Regions from separate parts of the Labrenzia sp. VG12 genome, predicted to be linked through region 4. Evidence: predicted binding sites of a transcription regulator. Region 4 holds the regulator's gene; each other region holds the start of a gene.
What was found. The regulator LexA, encoded in region 4, represses DNA repair genes until DNA is damaged. The targets are predictions, from matches to a motif close to TGTTCNNNNTGTGTTCNG.
Positions count from the first base shown of each region.

Region 1: recA (recombinase RecA) is a predicted target of LexA. The motif match lies at 2,768-2,785, and genes of this name have one in related genera.
Region 2: CHH27_RS25910 (PA0069 family radical SAM protein) is a predicted target of LexA. The motif match lies at 1,664-1,681, and genes of this name have one in related genera.
Region 3: uvrA (excinuclease ABC subunit UvrA) is a predicted target of LexA. The motif match lies at 2,461-2,478, and genes of this name have one in related genera.

Region 1 is NZ_CP022529.1:2,057,778-2,062,066, forward strand. Features, by position in the region: gene alaS (alanine--tRNA ligase) at 1-1,309, opposite strand, end outside; gene recA (recombinase RecA) at 1,580-2,650, opposite strand; gene CHH27_RS09665 (PfkB family carbohydrate kinase) at 2,983-3,924, shown strand; gene CHH27_RS09670 (pseudouridine-5'-phosphate glycosidase) at 4,014-4,289, shown strand, end outside.
Region 2 is NZ_CP022529.1:5,612,609-5,616,897, reverse strand. Features, by position in the region: gene CHH27_RS25920 (glycosyltransferase) at 1-389, opposite strand, end outside; gene CHH27_RS25915 (ABC transporter substrate-binding protein) at 749-1,585, shown strand; gene CHH27_RS25910 (PA0069 family radical SAM protein) at 1,748-2,842, shown strand; gene CHH27_RS25905 (ribonuclease HII) at 2,886-3,539, shown strand; gene CHH27_RS25900 (GNAT family N-acetyltransferase) at 3,551-4,018, shown strand.
Region 3 is NZ_CP022529.1:1,179,695-1,183,983, forward strand. Features, by position in the region: gene uvrA (excinuclease ABC subunit UvrA) at 1-2,271, opposite strand, end outside; gene CHH27_RS27555 (hypothetical protein) at 2,534-2,821, shown strand; gene CHH27_RS05385 (single-stranded DNA-binding protein) at 2,844-3,401, shown strand; gene CHH27_RS05390 (hypothetical protein) at 3,450-3,926, opposite strand.
Region 4 is NZ_CP022529.1:1,459,618-1,463,906, forward strand. Features, by position in the region: gene CHH27_RS06705 (hypothetical protein) at 1-727, shown strand, start outside; gene lexA (transcriptional repressor LexA) at 865-1,575, shown strand; gene CHH27_RS06715 (ComEC/Rec2 family competence protein) at 1,593-4,091, opposite strand; gene gltX (glutamate--tRNA ligase) at 4,128-4,289, shown strand, end outside.

The DNA of each region.
Region 1 (4,289 bases), 600 kb from region 4:
CGCCGGAACCGGACCACGCCGCCCGGGCCTCTGCCTTCTGGCGCTCCATGGCGGCATCGAAGCCGTCGGTGTCGACCGAGATATCCCGTGCACGCAGGGCGTCCTGGGTCAGGTCCAGCGGGAAACCATAGGTGTCATAGAGCTTGAAGGCGGTCTCGCCATCGAGCTGGCCACCGGCTGTCAGGTCTTCCGTTGCACTGTCGAGCAGGCCAAGGCCGCGTTCCAGCGTCTTGCGGAAACGGGTTTCCTCCAGCTTCAGCGTCTCGGTAATCAGGTCCTCGGCCCGGCCGAGCTCCGGATAGGCCCGGCCCATCTCGCGCACCAGCGCCGGCACCAGCTTGTGCATCAGCGGTTCGCTGGCGCCGAGCAGGTGGGCGTGGCGCATGCCGCGACGCATGATCCGGCGCAGCACATAGCCCCGGCCTTCATTGGACGGCAGCACGCCATCGGCGATCAGGAAACTCGTGGACCGCAGGTGATCGGCAATCACCCGGTGACTTCCAAGCGCATCGCCTTCCGCATCCACACCCGTGGCATGTTCGGAAGCGGCAATCAGCGCCTTGAAGAGGTCGATGTCGTAGTTGTTGTGAACGCCCTGCATGACAGCGGCAATCCGCTCGATGCCCATGCCGGTGTCGATTGACGGCCGCGGCAGATCGAGCCGCGCTTCCGGCGTCTGCTCATACTGCATGAAGACCAGGTTCCAGATCTCGATGAACCGGTCACCGTCTTCCTCGGCAGAGCCCGGAGGGCCACCCCAGACGTGATCGCCGTGGTCATAGAAGATTTCCGAACAGGGCCCGCAAGGTCCGGTGTCGCCCATGGACCAGAAATTGTCCGAGGTCGGAATGCGGATGATCCGGTCTTCGCTGAGACCGGCAATCTTCTTCCAGAGATCGAACGCCTGGTCGTCCTCGGCATAGACCGTCACCAGCAGCTTGTCGGCCGGCAAGCCGTATTCCCTGGTGATCAGGTTCCAGGCGAGCTCGATGGCACGGTCCTTGAAATAGTCACCGAAGGAAAAATTGCCCAGCATCTCGAAGAACGTGTGGTGCCGGGCGGTGTAACCGACATTGTCGAGATCATTGTGCTTGCCGCCAGCACGCACCACCTTCTGGGCCGTGACCGCTCGAGAATAGTCGCGCTTTTCCAGGCCGGTAAAGACGTTCTTGAACTGGTTCATGCCTGCATTGGCAAACATCAGCGTGGGATCGTTGCGCGGCACCAGAGGTCCGGACTCGACCACCTCGTGATCGTTTTTCTGAAAGTAGTCCAGAAAGGCGGAGCGGATTTCATTAACGCCGGTCATTCAGGTCTCGCATCGGTCCAAAGCCCTTCGGATCGGGCCGGTTGTAAATCTTTGGAAGCCCCGATCCCGTAGACGGATCGCGGCCGGAACAGCCTTTTAACTTTGCGCTTTTGCGCTGTCCAGCAATTGCGGCGACGTTGTGCCCGTCAAGCCAAACTCCGTGGCCTGCAGGGGCTATGAAATTCAAAAGGCCCCTTCCCGAAAATCGGGAAAGGGCCTCTGGAAGGCCGACCTTGGGCCGGCATAACTCAAACGGAAACGGACAGGGCTCTATTCGCCCGCGTCTTCGTCGCCACCCGCCGGGTCGATAATCGCATCGGCGATGAGACCTGCATTCTGACGGATCGCAAGTTCAATCTCGTCGGCGACTTCCGGATTGTCTCTCAGGAACTGTTTGGCATTCTCTCGCCCCTGTCCGAGACGCTGGCTGTTGTAGGAGAACCAGGCGCCGGACTTCTCGACGATATTGCCCTTGACGCCCAGATCGATCAGTTCCCCGACCTTTGACACGCCTTCGCCGTAGATGATGTCGAATTCCACCTGACGGAAAGGCGGCGCCAGCTTGTTCTTCACCACCTTGACGCGGGTGTGGTTGCCGACGACTTCATCACGGTCCTTGAGGGAACCGATGCGACGAATATCAAGACGGACCGACGCATAGAATTTCAGGGCATTGCCGCCGGTGGTGGTCTCCGGAGAGCCGAACATCACACCGATTTTCATGCGGATCTGGTTGATGAAGATGACCATGCAGTTCGACTTTGAAATCGATGCGGTCAGTTTGCGAAGCGCCTGGCTCATCAGGCGTGCCTGCATGCCCGGCAGGCTGTCGCCCATCTCGCCTTCAAGCTCGGCCTTCGGTGTCAGGGCGGCAACGGAATCGATCACCAGAACGTCAATCGCCCCGGACCGGACCAGCGTATCGGCAATTTCCAGCGCCTGTTCGCCGGCATCGGGCTGCGAGATCAGGAGATTGTCAATATCCACCCCCAGCTTGCGGGCGTAGATCGGGTCGAGCGCGTGTTCCGCATCGACAAAAGCGCAAATGCCGCCATTCTTCTGGGCTTCGGCCACCGTGTGCAGCGCCAGCGTGGTCTTACCCGACGATTCAGGGCCGTAGATTTCAACAATTCGCCCCCGTGGCAGGCCGCCGATCCCAAGGGCAATGTCAAGACCCAGAGACCCGGTTGAAACGGACTGGACCTCCACGGCCTGGCCCTGGCCCATCTTCATGATGGAGCCCTTGCCAAAGGCGCGTTCGATCTGGCTGAGCGCTGCATCAAGCGCTTTTGTCTTATCCATCTGGCTGCTTTCTACGAGACGAAGTGTACTTTGTGACATGGCTCACGCTCCTTATTCCACGATGGACGCGCTGTTTCAATGAGAGCCTTTGTACACATTTTGTTCTCTTTTTTCAAGTCGGCAAAACCGTTTGGTATTAAAATGGAAATGCGTGTTTGTTTCCAATATGTTCTCATCAACGCTGACAGAAACTGACGCAGCGTCAACAAAAAACGGAACATCTCGTGATTCTGTCTTTCGGCAGAATCATGTGAACTGCCCGGCACGCTTGCCGCCCCGATGCTAATCTGCTAGCCCGCGCTGTTCTGAAGTTGAGTGCCGCAAATGCCAGTACCTGGCTGATCGGCCCCCGAAAAGAGATCCTGCCGGACGTGACCGACACGAAGCCCTTTCCCGTCATTGCCATTGGCGCAATTCATTACGACACGATTGCCCATGCCAGCGAGACCATCCGGCCGGAAACCTCGACCCCTGCCCGATTTGCCGCCAAACCGGGCGGCGTCGCAACCAATCTCGCCAGGTCTCTGTCCCGGCTTGGTGTATCCGTTCGCCTGGTGGGCGCCGTCGGCGACGATGGTGCGGCCCGCGAACTCAGCCGGCAGTTGACAGGCGAAGGCCTCCAGCTTGAAACCGTGCCGCGATCGGGATTTGCAACCGGTCAATATCTCGCACTTCACGATCCGTCCGGCGCACTCGCGGCGGCCTGCGTGGATGACAGGGTGCTCGCCGAAGCTCCGGCCGATCTGTTTGACAGTCTCCTGGCGAAACTCACCGCAGACATGCCGACCGAAACGCTCTGGTTTGCAGATGCCAACCTGCCCGCCGACATGCTGCGCCGTCTTGTCACCCAGATCCGTCCCGCCCGGTTGATCGCCAATGCCGTCTCCGAGGCGAAGGCGATCCGATTGAAGCCACTATTGGCCGACCTCGATTGCCTGATGCTCAATCGCGGCGAAGCCATCGCCCTGACGGACCTGCCGCGGGACGCCGCCGCCGAGGACCTCGTCTCCGCTCTGGTCACCTCGGGCTTGAACCGGTTTGTGCTCACCAGCGGGGCCGAAGACGTCATGGTTCTGGAAGATGGCGCGGTCAGCAGGTTCCGCCCGAAGGCAACCCGGATCACCGACGTGACCGGCGCCGGAGATGCGCTCATGGCCGGCACGCTTGCGGCGCTGGCCAGAGGCAGGAACCTGACGGCTGCCATGCCCTTCGGCCTTGCTGCGGCCGCCCTGACCCTGTCCAGCACCGGTGCGCTTGCCGAAGGACTTTCATGGCAGGCGCTTCACCAATTTGACCAAACGGACAAAATCTGATCTTGGCGCCCTGCCTGGCGCCGCCTATAAGACAGCCAACTCCGTCCGGCTGAAAACCGCCGGACCAACGAACCAGAAAGGCTACTCCTGTGACCAGCCCTGCCCCGGCCGCGCTTGCGGATCTGATTGTTTACAACGACGAAGTCCGTGACGCCCTGTCGACCGGCAAACCGGTCGTTGCCCTGGAATCCACCATCATCACCCACGGCATGCCGTTTCCGAAAAACGTCGAGACGGCACGACAGGTCGAGGCCGACATCCGGGCCGAAGGTGCCGTACCAGCGACCATCGCGCTGATGGACGGCAAGATCATGGTCGGACTGTCCGACGCGGATCTCGACCGCCTCGCCCAGGCCAAGGATGTG
Region 2 (4,289 bases), 1.8 Mb from region 4:
CGCGCAGCAAGGCCGAAGGTTTCATACCGAAGCCTGAAGCTGGCGGCTGTCCCGGCACCGTTCGGCGCGCGGGCTGCGCGCTCGACAAAGGCCTGGGCTTCATGATGCCAACCGGGCTCCAGGACCGTTTCCGGGCGCAGGAACAAGAGCCAGTCACCGCGGTTTACAAGACCGGCCCCATACGCCAGACATGCGCTGCGGGTTTCCCCGCGCCTTTCGACCCAGCGGCCACCGGCTGCATCGACGATCTTGTCGGTATTGTCGGTCGACCCCGCGTCCACGACGATGACTTCCCGCACAATACCCTCCGCAGCCGCGGGCACCAGTGCCGACAGGGCCTGCACGAGGTCGATTTCCGAGTTTTCAGTCGCGAAGATCACACTAATCATGGGCCACTGTTTTACATGAAAATTCCCAAAGCGCGAGAGACCTCTGTAAATGATGTTAGATTTTGCCGATCGTTCTTAAAATCGCCTAATAATCAGGCGCCCAACATTCCAAACTCCGGACAGCGAGGCATAACTTACAATACCTTGAAAGCCGCAAACAGGATAAGGTCTTGCCAATACATCACATGACGCAAATCACCTGGTTCGGCTGTGACACCTCACCTTAAGGGCCCGGTTGAAAGAGCCAAGTGGCATTGGTGGGGGCACAACGTGGCCCCAAAGAACCGGACTGATGGCTTGTCGAACCGGAATTGACGTGCTGAAGTCCGGGACGATCAACACCAGACGTGGGAGCAGCAATGCCAATTGTGAACCGTGCCCTGTTCCGCCTCGTCATGATTGTGCGTCAGCGCCGGGTGCTGACGTGGACGGCCGGCTGGGTGCTGCCTCTGGTGCTGTTTGCAAATGCTGCCCTGGCGCGTGACCTGATCATTCTGGCAACGCCGGAAGAACCTTACAAATTCGTCGAAAACGGCGTTTACAAAGGCATTGATGTCGATGTCATCGATGAGGTCATGCGGCGGCTCGGTGTGACCTATTCCCTTGAACTGATCGAGTCCGGCACGCGGATCCAGCAAGAAGCCATGTCGGGCCGTGCCGACATGCTGCTCCTGTTCTCCAGGAAGCCGGAACGGATGGAGTTCCTCCACTATCCGGAAGAAAGCTACATCGATATCAGCTGGAACTTCTTTATCCGCGCTACGGATGAGGGCAAGATCGAATTCCGCGATTTTCAGGATCTCGCCGGGCTGCAGATCGGCATCACGCAGGATTTTTCCTATACGCCCGCGTTTCTGGAATCCGGGCTGAATTTTCAGACGGTGCCGCGCAATACGCTTCAGATCGGCATGCTGCTTGCCGGACGGACAGACGCCGTACCAATGAACACGATCAGTACCCTTTATGAAGAGAAAAAGGCCGGGCGGCTGGAAAAACTGTCCTATCTGGCGAAACCGCTGATCACCAAGCCCTATTACAACGTCTTTGCCAAAGCCTCCAGCTTTCCGGACATCGAGGGCCTGGTCGAGCGCTATGACGCAACCATCCGTGCCATGAAGGCCGACGGAACCCTGGACAGCATTCTGGTGAGATATCTCGGCGAACGGCACGTGGACAAAGTCAGCGGCGGCACATGAGAGTTGCGTCCTGAAGCGGTCTATGGAGCTGTGATTTCCAATTGAAGACCGACTTGCATTGCCTTTCCGACGTGATAATGTTCCCTTTATGTTCTCATCATAATCCGGATACGCCACGTGACGCTCAGGCCTGCTTTCAACGAGACTGCGAATACCGCCGATATTGGCCCGGGCACTTCGGATGCGGTCACTGTGGCCCAGGACCGCCGCCGGGGGCGCGCGGCTGCTCTCAACAAGAGCGGCCGCTTCGAGCCGCTTGAACGCGAAACCTTTGACGACGGCTGGGACAGCCTGGACGCGTTGCCGCCGCTCAAAACGGAAGTTCAGGAAGAGCGTGCGCGCACGATCATCACGCGAAACGAATCGCCGGACCTTTCTTTCGACCGGTCCATCAATCCCTACCGTGGCTGCGAGCACGGCTGCATCTACTGCTTTGCCCGGCCGAGCCATGCCTTCATGGGCCTGTCCCCCGGACTGGACTTCGAAACCCGTCTCTTTGCCAAGCCCAATGCGGCCCAGCTTCTGGAGCGGGAGCTGTCGCGGCCCGGCTATTCGCCGCGCGTGATCGCCATCGGCACCAATACCGATCCCTATCAGCCCCTGGAGCGGCACTACAAGCTGATGCGCGAGATCCTGGAGGTGCTCGACACCTATTCCCACCCCGTGGCGATTGTTACCAAGTCGGCGCTGGTGACACGAGATGTCGATATCCTGTCGCGCATGGCGGAGCGCAACCTTGTCAAGGTGGCGCTTTCCGTGACCACGCTGGACCGAAAACTGTGCCGGGCAATGGAACCGCGCGCCTCTGCCCCGCACAAACGCCTGGCTGCGATCAGAACCCTGAGCGAGGCGGGTATTCCGGCCTCCGTCATGATGGCTCCGGTGATCCCTGCCCTGACCGATAGTGAAATCGAGGCCCTTCTGGAAGCCGCGGCAGATCACGGTGCGAGCGAGGCCGCCTTTATCCTGCTGCGTTTGCCGCTTGAAGTTTCGGAACTCTTCCGCGACTGGCTTTTGCGCGAACGGCCGGACCGCTACCGCCATGTGATGAACCTGATCCGCTCGATGCGCGGTGGCAAGGATTATGACGCCAAGTGGGGCGAACGGATGCGCGGGCGCGGTCCCTATGCCGACCAGATCGCCAAACGGTTTTCGCTCGCCGCCAAGCGTTTCGGCCTCAATCTTCGCCGCCGGAAACTCAACACGGGAGACTTCGTGCCGCCTCAAAAAGGCGGTGTGCAACTGGATCTCTTCTGACAAAGCGCTTGTCTAACCTGATTGCGAGCGGCAGGTTGCAGAGATGGCTTTTACTCCGTCCCTCTTCGACCTCGCTTTTCCCGACAGTCCGGATCTGAAGATCGAGCGCAAACACGCCCAGGCTTTCAACGGACGGCTGTGTGGTGTCGACGAAGCCGGGCGCGGCCCCTGGGCCGGACCGGTCGTCACGGCTGCAGTGATCCTCGACTATGACAACCTTCCCGAGGGTCTGAACGATTCCAAGAAATTGACGGAAGCGCGCCGGGAGGAGCTGTTTGGCGCAATCGTTTCGAGCTCCGCGGTTTCGGTCGCCAGCGCGTCGCCCGCGACCATCGACCGACTGAACATCCGCACAGCTACGCTTTCTGCCATGGTCCGGGCGGTTCATCATCTTTCGACTGCGCCGGATTATGTGCTTGTTGACGGGCGCGACGTGCCCTCCGGGCTGCAACAGCCCGGCCAGGCCCTGATCAAGGGCGATGGCAGGTGCCTGTGCGTTGCAGCTGCCTCCATCGTTGCCAAGGTGACGCGGGACCGGATGATGGTGCAGCTGGAAAGGGACCTGCCCGGCTATGGCTTTGCCCAGCACAAGGGCTACGGCGTTCCGCAGCACCAGGCTGCCCTGCAGCTACTCGGCCCTTCCGCGCATCACAGAATGAGCTTCAAGCCGGTCAGGCTGTCGGCAGACACAGCATAGGGTCAGGACCTATGGCGATACCAACGGTTTCCCGGGTGAACGAGACGCATACGGCTGAGCTCCTGTCCCTGCAAAGAGAGGCCTATCAAAGCGAAGCTGCAATCTATCAGGACTGGACGATTGCGCCGCTGACCGAAACAGAAGACCAGTTCAGGCAGGCGCTTCAGAAACAGCATATTCTGGCCGCCTGGCTTGACGGGAGCATTGTGGGCTCCGTCCGGGCAGAGCTTATCGGCACAACTTGCCAGATTGGCAGATTGTTTGTCGCCCCGAAGATGCAAGGCAGAGGCATTGGCCGGCAATTGCTGATGGCCGCGGAAGCCGCCCACTCTTCCTCAACCCGTTTTCAGCTGTTTACCGGCAACAGGAGTGTGAAGAACCTCAAGCTCTATGAGCAGCTCGGCTACGTTCAGACCCATGAGCGTTTTCTCAATGACAAAATTACATTGACTGCACTGGAAAAACAGAGGCAGACCTGAAGCAACTGTCAAATTCTACAAGGTGTTGAAATTCTTTTCCTTGGCATCTGCATTGCACCCTGTCGTTAAATGCCAAGTTAACCAGCTTTTTTCAGATTTCGTTAAGGCGCCCCTTTGAGCATTGCTTGGACCCACTGATACCGGCCCACACTCACCGGGGGAATACGCACCATGTTCAATCAGGACTACGAAAAAGCCGTGACACTTCTTGCCCTGGGAGGTGTTGTCCTGTCCGCCGTACTCGTCTTTGCCTCCAGCGCCTATTTCTGAC
Region 3 (4,289 bases), 280 kb from region 4:
GAAGGAGAACCGGCCCGGCTGATAGCCGCGCGCCTTGGCTTCCGGCATGCCGGCGAACCATTCGCGGATCGGCGTGAACGCCCCGGTATATGTGGCCGGGTTCGAACGCGGTGTCCGCCCGATGGGCGACTGGTCAATGTCGATCACCTTGTCGAGCACTTCCAGGCCCTCGATGCGGTCATGCGGAGCCGGATTGTCGCGAGCGCCGTTGAGACGCCGTGCCGCGGCCTTGTAGAGCGTGTCGACCAGGAAGGTGGACTTGCCCCCGCCAGAAACGCCCGTGACGCAGGTGAAGGTGCTCAGCGGCACGTCGACATCAAGGTCCTTCAGATTGTTGCCGCGCGCGCCGCGCACGGAAATCTGGCGCTTCTTGTTGATTTTCCTGCGCTCATCCGCGCGCGAAATCATCATTGCACCGGACAGATATTGCCCTGTGAGGGACGCCGGGTTTGCCATGACTTCCGCCGGTGTGCCCTTGGCAACGACTTCGCCGCCATGAACACCGGCGCCCGGACCGACATCCACCACATAATCGGCCGTCAGGACGGCATCTTCGTCATGTTCCACGACAATCACGGTGTTGCCGAGGTCGCGCAGGTGCTTCAGCGTTTCCAGAAGCCGGGCATTGTCGCGCTGATGCAGGCCAATGGACGGTTCGTCGAGAACGTAAAGCACACCGGTGAGCCCGGATCCGATCTGGGAGGCCAGACGAATGCGCTGGCTTTCACCGCCGGACAGCGTGCCGGAGGCCCGTGACAGGGTCAGGTATTCCAGTCCGACATCATTGAGAAACTTCAGGCGTTCGCGGATTTCCTTCAGGATGCGGCCGGCAATCTCGGTCTGTTTTTCATTGAGCTGGCCCGGCAGCGTTTCAAACCAGTCGCTGGCCTGGCGGATGGAGTATTCGGTCACTTCTCCGATGTGCTTGCCGGCGATTTTCACGGCCAGTGCTTCCGGTTTCAGGCGGAAGCCGTTGCAGGCCGGGCAGGCGTGGTCCGACTGGAAGCGGGCCAGTTCTTCCCGCACCCAGGTCGATTCCGTTTCGCGCCAGCGCCGTTCAATATTGCCGATGACACCTTCAAAGGTCTTCTCAGTCCGGTAGGAGCGGACGCCGTCGTCATAAACAAACTCGATCGCGGTCTTGCCCGTGCCGTGCAAGATCGCGTCCTGAACCTCTGCGGGAAGGTCCTTCCAGGGCGTTGCCATGGAGACGTCAAAGTGACTGCACAAGGCCTCCAGGGTCTGGGCATAATAAGGGGAGGTGGAACCGGTCTTGGCCCAGGGCAGCACGGCCCCTTCGCGCAGCGACAGGGAATGATCCGGAACGACCAGGTCTTCCTCGAACGCAAGGGTCGTGCCCAGGCCGTCACAGGTTGGGCAGGCGCCGAAAGGGTTGTTGAACGAAAAGAGGCGCGGTTCGATTTCCGCAATGGTGAAACCGGACACCGGGCAGGCAAACTTCTCAGAGAAGATAAGCCGCTCCGGGTCGCCGTTCTCGTCGGTCTTGTCGGCAAATTCGGCGATGGCGATGCCGTCGGCGAGCTTCAGCGCCGTTTCGAGGGAATCTGCAAGCCGGCCGGCGATATCATCGCGCACGACAAGCCGGTCCACGACCACATCGATGTCGTGCTTGAACTTCTTGTCGAGGGCAGGGGCATCGGCAATCTCATAGAAGGTGCCGTCGATCTTGACCCGCTGAAAGCCCTTCTTCATGAGTTCGGCCAGCTCTTTGCGGTATTCGCCCTTGCGGCCGCGGACCATTGGGGCCAGCAGATAAAGTCTTGCACCTTCGTCCAGGGCAAGCACACGATCGACCATCTGGCTGACTGTCTGGCTTACGATCGGCAGTCCCGTGGCGGGTGAATAGGGAATGCCGACGCGCGCGAACAACAGGCGCATATAGTCATAGATTTCGGTCACGGTGCCGACGGTGGACCGCGGGTTCCGGGACGTTGTCTTCTGCTCGATCGAAATGGCCGGAGACAGGCCATCGATCTGGTCGACATCCGGTTTCTGCATCATTTCCAGAAACTGCCGGGCATAGGCCGACAGGCTTTCCACATACCGGCGTTGGCCTTCGGCATAGATCGTGTCGAAAGCCAGGGAAGACTTGCCCGACCCGGACAGACCGGTCATCACGATGAGCTTGTTGCGCGGCAGATCGAGATCGACCCCCTTCAGGTTATGTTCCCTTGCGCCACGAATGCTGAGCATCTTGGTGGGGTCGTTTTTCCAGCTGTCATCCGGCTTTGCGCCTTTGGATGTCGTCATTGCCATTCTTCCTGATCTTCTGCGTGACGCCGTCAACAACGTCGCGGACGCCTGGATGTGAGGTCACCAAACCGTCCGTTTGCACCGATATAGCAGTTTCGCGCTGCGCTTCCAGCAGGGCGTGGTCGAGTGGCAGCAAATTCCGGCTTTCCCTGCATCGACCAATTGAATCGGTTGTACAGAAGTGATAAGAACAAAACAAGTACATAGCCCAGGTTGCGTCAGGAAGATCTCCGCTGCAGCGGTGCCGAAGCGTGACGCGGTGAGCCTTGTCGTCCTGACAAAAAAATTGACGCAGGGGAACAAAAGCGGGGCAAACTGTAACGAGGTGCAATCAGGGGTGGTGGTGCTGCTGCCGAAACTGTTGCCTCGGCAAGGATTGTCAGTCCTTCGACCGGTGCTGCCTTGTGGAAAATGGGTGAAGGTGCCGGAAAATGAAGGCGAGGCGGTTGGCGGGCCGCTAGGGTTCTGGTTTCTAGCAGCAAGGCTGGCAGCGCAAGGAAACAAGATAATGAACGGCCGGATTGCAGAGGCGGTTCGGCAGCGCTGAAAGAGAACAACAGGAGTGCAGAATGGCGGGCAGCGTCAACAAAGTCATCTTGGTCGGCAATCTTGGGGCCGATCCGGAAATTCGGCGAACCCAGGACGGGCGACCGATCGCCAATCTGCGGATCGCTACGTCAGAATCCTGGCGCGACCGGAACAGCGGCGAACGTCGCGAGAAAACGGAGTGGCACCGTGTGGTGATCTTCAACGAAGGTCTTTGCAAGGTTGCCGAGAGTTACCTGCGCAAGGGATCCAAGGTCTATCTCGAAGGCCAGTTGCAGACACGCAAATGGCAGGACCAATCCGGTCAGGACAGGTATTCCACGGAAGTGGTCCTGCAGGGTTTCAATTCAAACCTCACCATGCTGGATGGCCGCGGTGAAGGTGCCGGTGCCGGCGGCGGTCTTCCGGACTATGGCAATGACAGCCAGGGCGGCGGCGGAGGCGGCTTCGGTGGCGGCTCTGGTGGCAGCTTCGGCGGTGGCGGAAGCGGCGGCGGCTATGGCAGCGGTTCCAGCGGTGGTGGTTATGGCGGTCCCTCCGGTGGCGGCGGCGGCCCGATGGATGACGAAATTCCGTTCTGATTTGACACGCTTTGCCGGATGGCCGCATGAGGCCGTCCGGTTTCCAGTTTAGCCGCCGATTGTTGGATCATAAGGCGTGCGCGGATCATCCACGCCGCCATAATATTCTTTCGGTGTGCCGAGGCCGCAGTGATAAACGGCTTCTTCTGCACTCGTGTTGCCGCCTGTGATCGGCGCGCCGTTATAATGCGCCAGCTCGTGAATGAGCGTTGCAAGCACCATCCAGCGCCCCATGTTGAACGCCCGGTCTCCAACGGCGATTTCCCCGGATGGGGCATGGATCTCTCCGTGCAGCGGCGAGATCGTCGGTCCGTAATTGACCCAGATGCGACTGTCGTTGATGAGACTGGTCAGGCTGCGGCCCTTCGGCAGCGTTCGGAAATAGGCGTTACAGGACGGGTTGTTCTGCACCATTTTGAACAGCTTGGACCGCGCCCATTTCAGTTGTGAATACTGCGAGGCGTTGAACTTCTTGTATTTCAAGACGGGCGACACATGATCTCCGACATTGAACTGGAACGGCATCTTTCACTCCGGCGGAACGTTCACGTTCTTGTGAGCCAGGTTATAGGCTGGCCGATCTGAAGCAGTCGTGATGCTTGTCACGTCAGCGCCGAATGTCCGGAGGTCGGCTACAATCCCGGCCTCTTCCTGACAGGCCTTGCCAGTTTTCGCCTAATGAAATCGACTTTTAGCTGTAGGGCGAGTAGCGGTTCTATTTTAGGGTGGTGTGGACGCGGCAATATCGTCACACCGACGTGATTTCAAAAGCTGTGTATGACACTTGGCCTTAACCGACTGCACAAGCCTGTTGTAGTATTAACCCCTATCCGCAGGTCATTTGAGCTGGTTGGGCCCATTGGGCCGAGAGCCGCTGCGGAACAGGGT
Region 4 (4,289 bases):
GGCCGAAGCGGAAAGCATTGATTCCGCCATCTTGAATCTCGGCGGTGTTGCCCTGGCTCCATTCGACTACGTCATGCCGGACAGGGCCGTAGATGATCGTCATGCAGCCTGGTACAGCGACACCCGCTCCTGCGAGAAAGCACGGCTTGAGGAAGCCGTTGCCGTGCTCGGTTGGCGCGACGGTGGCTGGTTCGCCCACATCCATGCCTTTTGGCACGAAGGCGGACAGAAGCGACTGGGACACCTCCTGCCAGACACATTGACCTTGGCAAGTACAAGTACGCTCACCGGTTATGGTCTCAAGGGAGCCCGGTTCGAGGCAGCCTTCGATCCGGAAACAGAGTTCACCCTGTTCCGCGTCAAGGAAACCGGAAGCCGCCAGAGCGAATTGCCAAGAAATGCCCTGATCACGACCCTGGCGCCTTTCGAGGACCTTCACCATAGTGTCGAGAGCCTTGCTGCAACGCTCGGCACGCCGGCATACGAGATCCTGGGGCTCGGCAGCTTTGCTGGCGCAGCCTTTCTCGACACGCCGCCGATGACGGGCCTCATATCGGAAATCCTGTTGGGCCCGGGAGCCGGGTCCCCGAAAGGCAGAGGACTGTCGATCCCTGTGCGCTGCGTCGATCTTGACGGCAATCATCACCAGGGAACGGTCGTCGCAGGTCAGGCCCCGACGCTGGTGACATGCGAACTCCTCATCCGGGCGGAGGACCCTTCCCCATGAAACACGCAGGGTAACCACTTGAGCGCTTGATCGGACAGAGGGAACAGTAAGAGAACATTTACCCTTGCAGAACACAATGAGAACAGGTACTGTGTTCTTGATTTGTACCAGCCCATTCTGCGGTAGGGGATGCCGATATGCTGACGCGCAAGCAGTACGAACTGCTCATGTTCATTCATGAACGACTGAAGGAAACCGGTGTTCCGCCGTCTTTTGATGAAATGAAGGATGCGCTGGACCTCAGATCCAAGTCCGGCATTCATCGTCTCATCACAGCGCTCGAAGAGCGTGGCTTCATCCGGCGCCTGCCCAACAGGGCCCGCGCCATGGAAGTTGTCCGCCTGCCAGACTCAATCGCACCCGGCCTTGGCGCCCCGCGGCCGCGGGGCAGCTTCTCGCCAGAAGTCATCGAAGGCTCTCTCGGCAAGCCGGAGGCCCCTAAACCGGTCGAAGAACCAGTCGCCGCCGGAACCGAGATCCCCGTAATGGGCCGTATCGCGGCCGGTGTGCCGATCGAGGCGATCCAGACACACAGTCATTCGATCACCGTGCCACCGGAACTGCTTGGCAAAGGGGAGCATTATGCCCTGGAAGTCCGCGGCGACTCCATGATCGAGGCCGGCATCCTTGATGGCGACACGGTGCTGATCCGCAGGACGGACAGTGCCGACAGCGGTGATATCGTGGTCGCTCTTGTGGATGACGAGGAAGCAACGCTGAAGCGCCTGCGCAAAAAAGGCGCCTCGATTGCTCTTGAGGCCGCAAACCCGGCTTACGAAACGCGTATTTTCGGCCCGGGACGCGTACGCGTTCAGGGACGTCTGGTGGCCCTCTTCCGACAGTATTGATCTGTCCCGAAAGCCGGTCACCGGGTCTTGTTGCCCTCTGATCGCCGGAGACTGTCATAGGTCACAGTCCCCGGAAGATGCCAGGCTCGTGGCGGGTCTGGAATGGCATGAACCAGGCGCTCAATGATGGCGGTTCTGCCATTTTCAACTTCAGTTTCGTTGCCGCGGCCACGCGCGGTGGCCTCGAGGGCCGGTCCCCTCGATGTCCGGCTTGAGAGCCAGATGGCCACAGCTCCGCGTCGTGCTCTGATCACCTGGTCAATCACGAGATCTGCGCCGCAACTCTCCGGAACGATAAAATCGCTCACGATAAGATCGGCATGTTGACAGTCATCTGCCAATGCGTCCAGTGTTTTGGGAACGGCGATATGGACAGGCTCCGCCTTGCCCGTCGCCGCCTCTTCTGCGTTCTTGCCAAAAGCGCGGATGACGCATCCTTGTGCGTCACACCGCCTCTGAGGCGCTGTCATCCTGCGCGACTCAAGCGCCCGCGACGGAATACCTTCAGCCTGAAACCAGAGTTCCGTCGCAAAGGAACTTCTCCGGCCTGAATACCGAAGGTTGCCTTCTGCATCCCGAGCGGCAAGTGATCCGCCCTTTGCCGCGATCTGAAGATCGGGCGGCCTCGTTTGCGCTGCCGAAACCACTCCGCCTGCAAACAACAGCGCTGCGACAAGACGCAGACGCCCCGGCAACAAAAGGCCGGCGAACAGGGAGCCGAGAAGCAACAGGGCGGCCACTGCATCCAGTTTGCCGACAGCGCCCTGCCCTGCGTCCAGGGCGGAAGTGAACTCGGCCACGTCGAGAAGGACCGAAATCCCGAATGACATGACAGTCAACGGAAGCTCCGCCAGACCGAATGGCATCAACACCAGCGCAAGAACGCCCATCGGCATCACCAGCAAGGTGAAAACAGGCATGCCAAGCAAATTCCCGACAAGACCATAAGGTGCAACACGGCCAAAGTGATGTGCGCCGATTATCCCTGTGGCAAGCCCGGCAACCAGAGCAGTCACGAACAGGCCCGCCCCCCAGGCACCAACCGACCTGACAATGCGGGCTCGGAGGCTCTGATCGCGGGTCATTCCCTGAAAATCTGTTCCCCGACGCCGCCAGAGCTCATAAACAGCGACAAGACAAATGACCGCCGCAAAAGACATCTGAAATCCAGGGAAAAACAGTCGCTCGGGCGCAAGCATCAACAGTACCAGGGCGGCCAGTGCAACACTGCGCAGGGTCAGGCCGCGTCGCCCCGCCAGGATACCCAGAAAGACGAGGGCAATCATCAGGTAGGAACGCTGGGTGGCGACGCTCGCCCCTGACAGGAGCAGATAGAACGTTGCCGCGAGAAGCGCTGCGACAGCCGCCCACTTGTGCGTCGGCCAGCGCAGGGAAAGGGCTGGAACCAAGGCCAGGAGCAGCAGGACCCCACCATAGGTTCCACCGGCAAAAAGTGCCATGTGAAGACCGGAGATCGCGAGAATATGAGCAAGGCCGGAAGCCCGCAGCGCTTCCTCCTGTTCTTCGGTGATCCCGCTGCGGTCTCCAACGAGCAGGGCGACAACCAAAGCCGTTTCCGGCCGGTCCCCAAGATCAGTTCGAATGCGGTTCGCAAGGTCACTGCGCACCCTCGCCACCATGGCGGCAACGCACAGCTTCAGGCCACCTTCGACCACCCCAAGCACCTCGGCGGGACCAAAACTGAAACCTGTCGCACCGATTTGCATGAAATAGGCCCGAAAGGAAAAATCATAGCCGCCTGGATGCACCGGGCCGGGTGGTGGAAACAGGCGCCCTTTAAGTCGCACCCTCTCACCAACCTGCCCGGCACTCCCCTTTGGTACGCGCAAGCGTAGTCTGTGCGGAAAAGCGTCTGGATCGACGGCCTGCCGACTGACCGCCTCAACAGACAGAACCAGCCGATCGTGCTTCGGGCCGAATTGGCGCTCCAGGACGATCCCGCCGACTTCGACAGTCATCGGTATTGCAAGCCTGGGTGCGTCAACCAGGCTGCTACGCAAGCTCGCCGTCCCAAGGCCCGCTGCAGAGGCCAGCAAGAGCACGGAATACCATGCAAGAGCCTGTTGGCGCCCGGCGCGCAGCGTGATCAGAAAGGTACACGATCCGACAAGCAAGACTGCAATTCGGGACGGTTCGCTCGGCACCAGGAAGTAAACGGCAATCCCGGCGGCGAACGAAAACGCAACCCATAACAGCCCCTGTTCGTCCCAAAATCGATCAAAGTTCGTCACCCCGGACGTGTTGCGGACGTTGTAACGAGGCAGCCAGCCTTTCCGCCCGCCAACTCCATGACGGTCGGAGGGGCCCTGTTCTGCCTCTATTTTTCGTTGGGTATCGCTGGAGGGTTCCGCGCTAGGACGGTTTTTATAGTCGATCTGAGGATCCGACCCCGTCGCCGACATGCCTCCTCGCTTTAAGCTCAAGAAACGGCCGGACTTGCTATTTTGCCTTGCCGAAGCCTGTGCTAAGACCGCGCCACCAATCTGGCGCCTCATGCGCCCACATTCTGACAGAGACTTTCAAAAAGCACCATGGCACACGACATCGTCACGCGTTTCGCACCGTCCCCGACCGGCTTCCTGCATATTGGCGGCGCCCGCACCGCGCTTTTCAATTGGCTGTTTGCCAAGCATCACGGCGGCAAGATGCTGCTGCGCATCGAAGACACAGACAGGGCGCGCTCGACCGAGGAA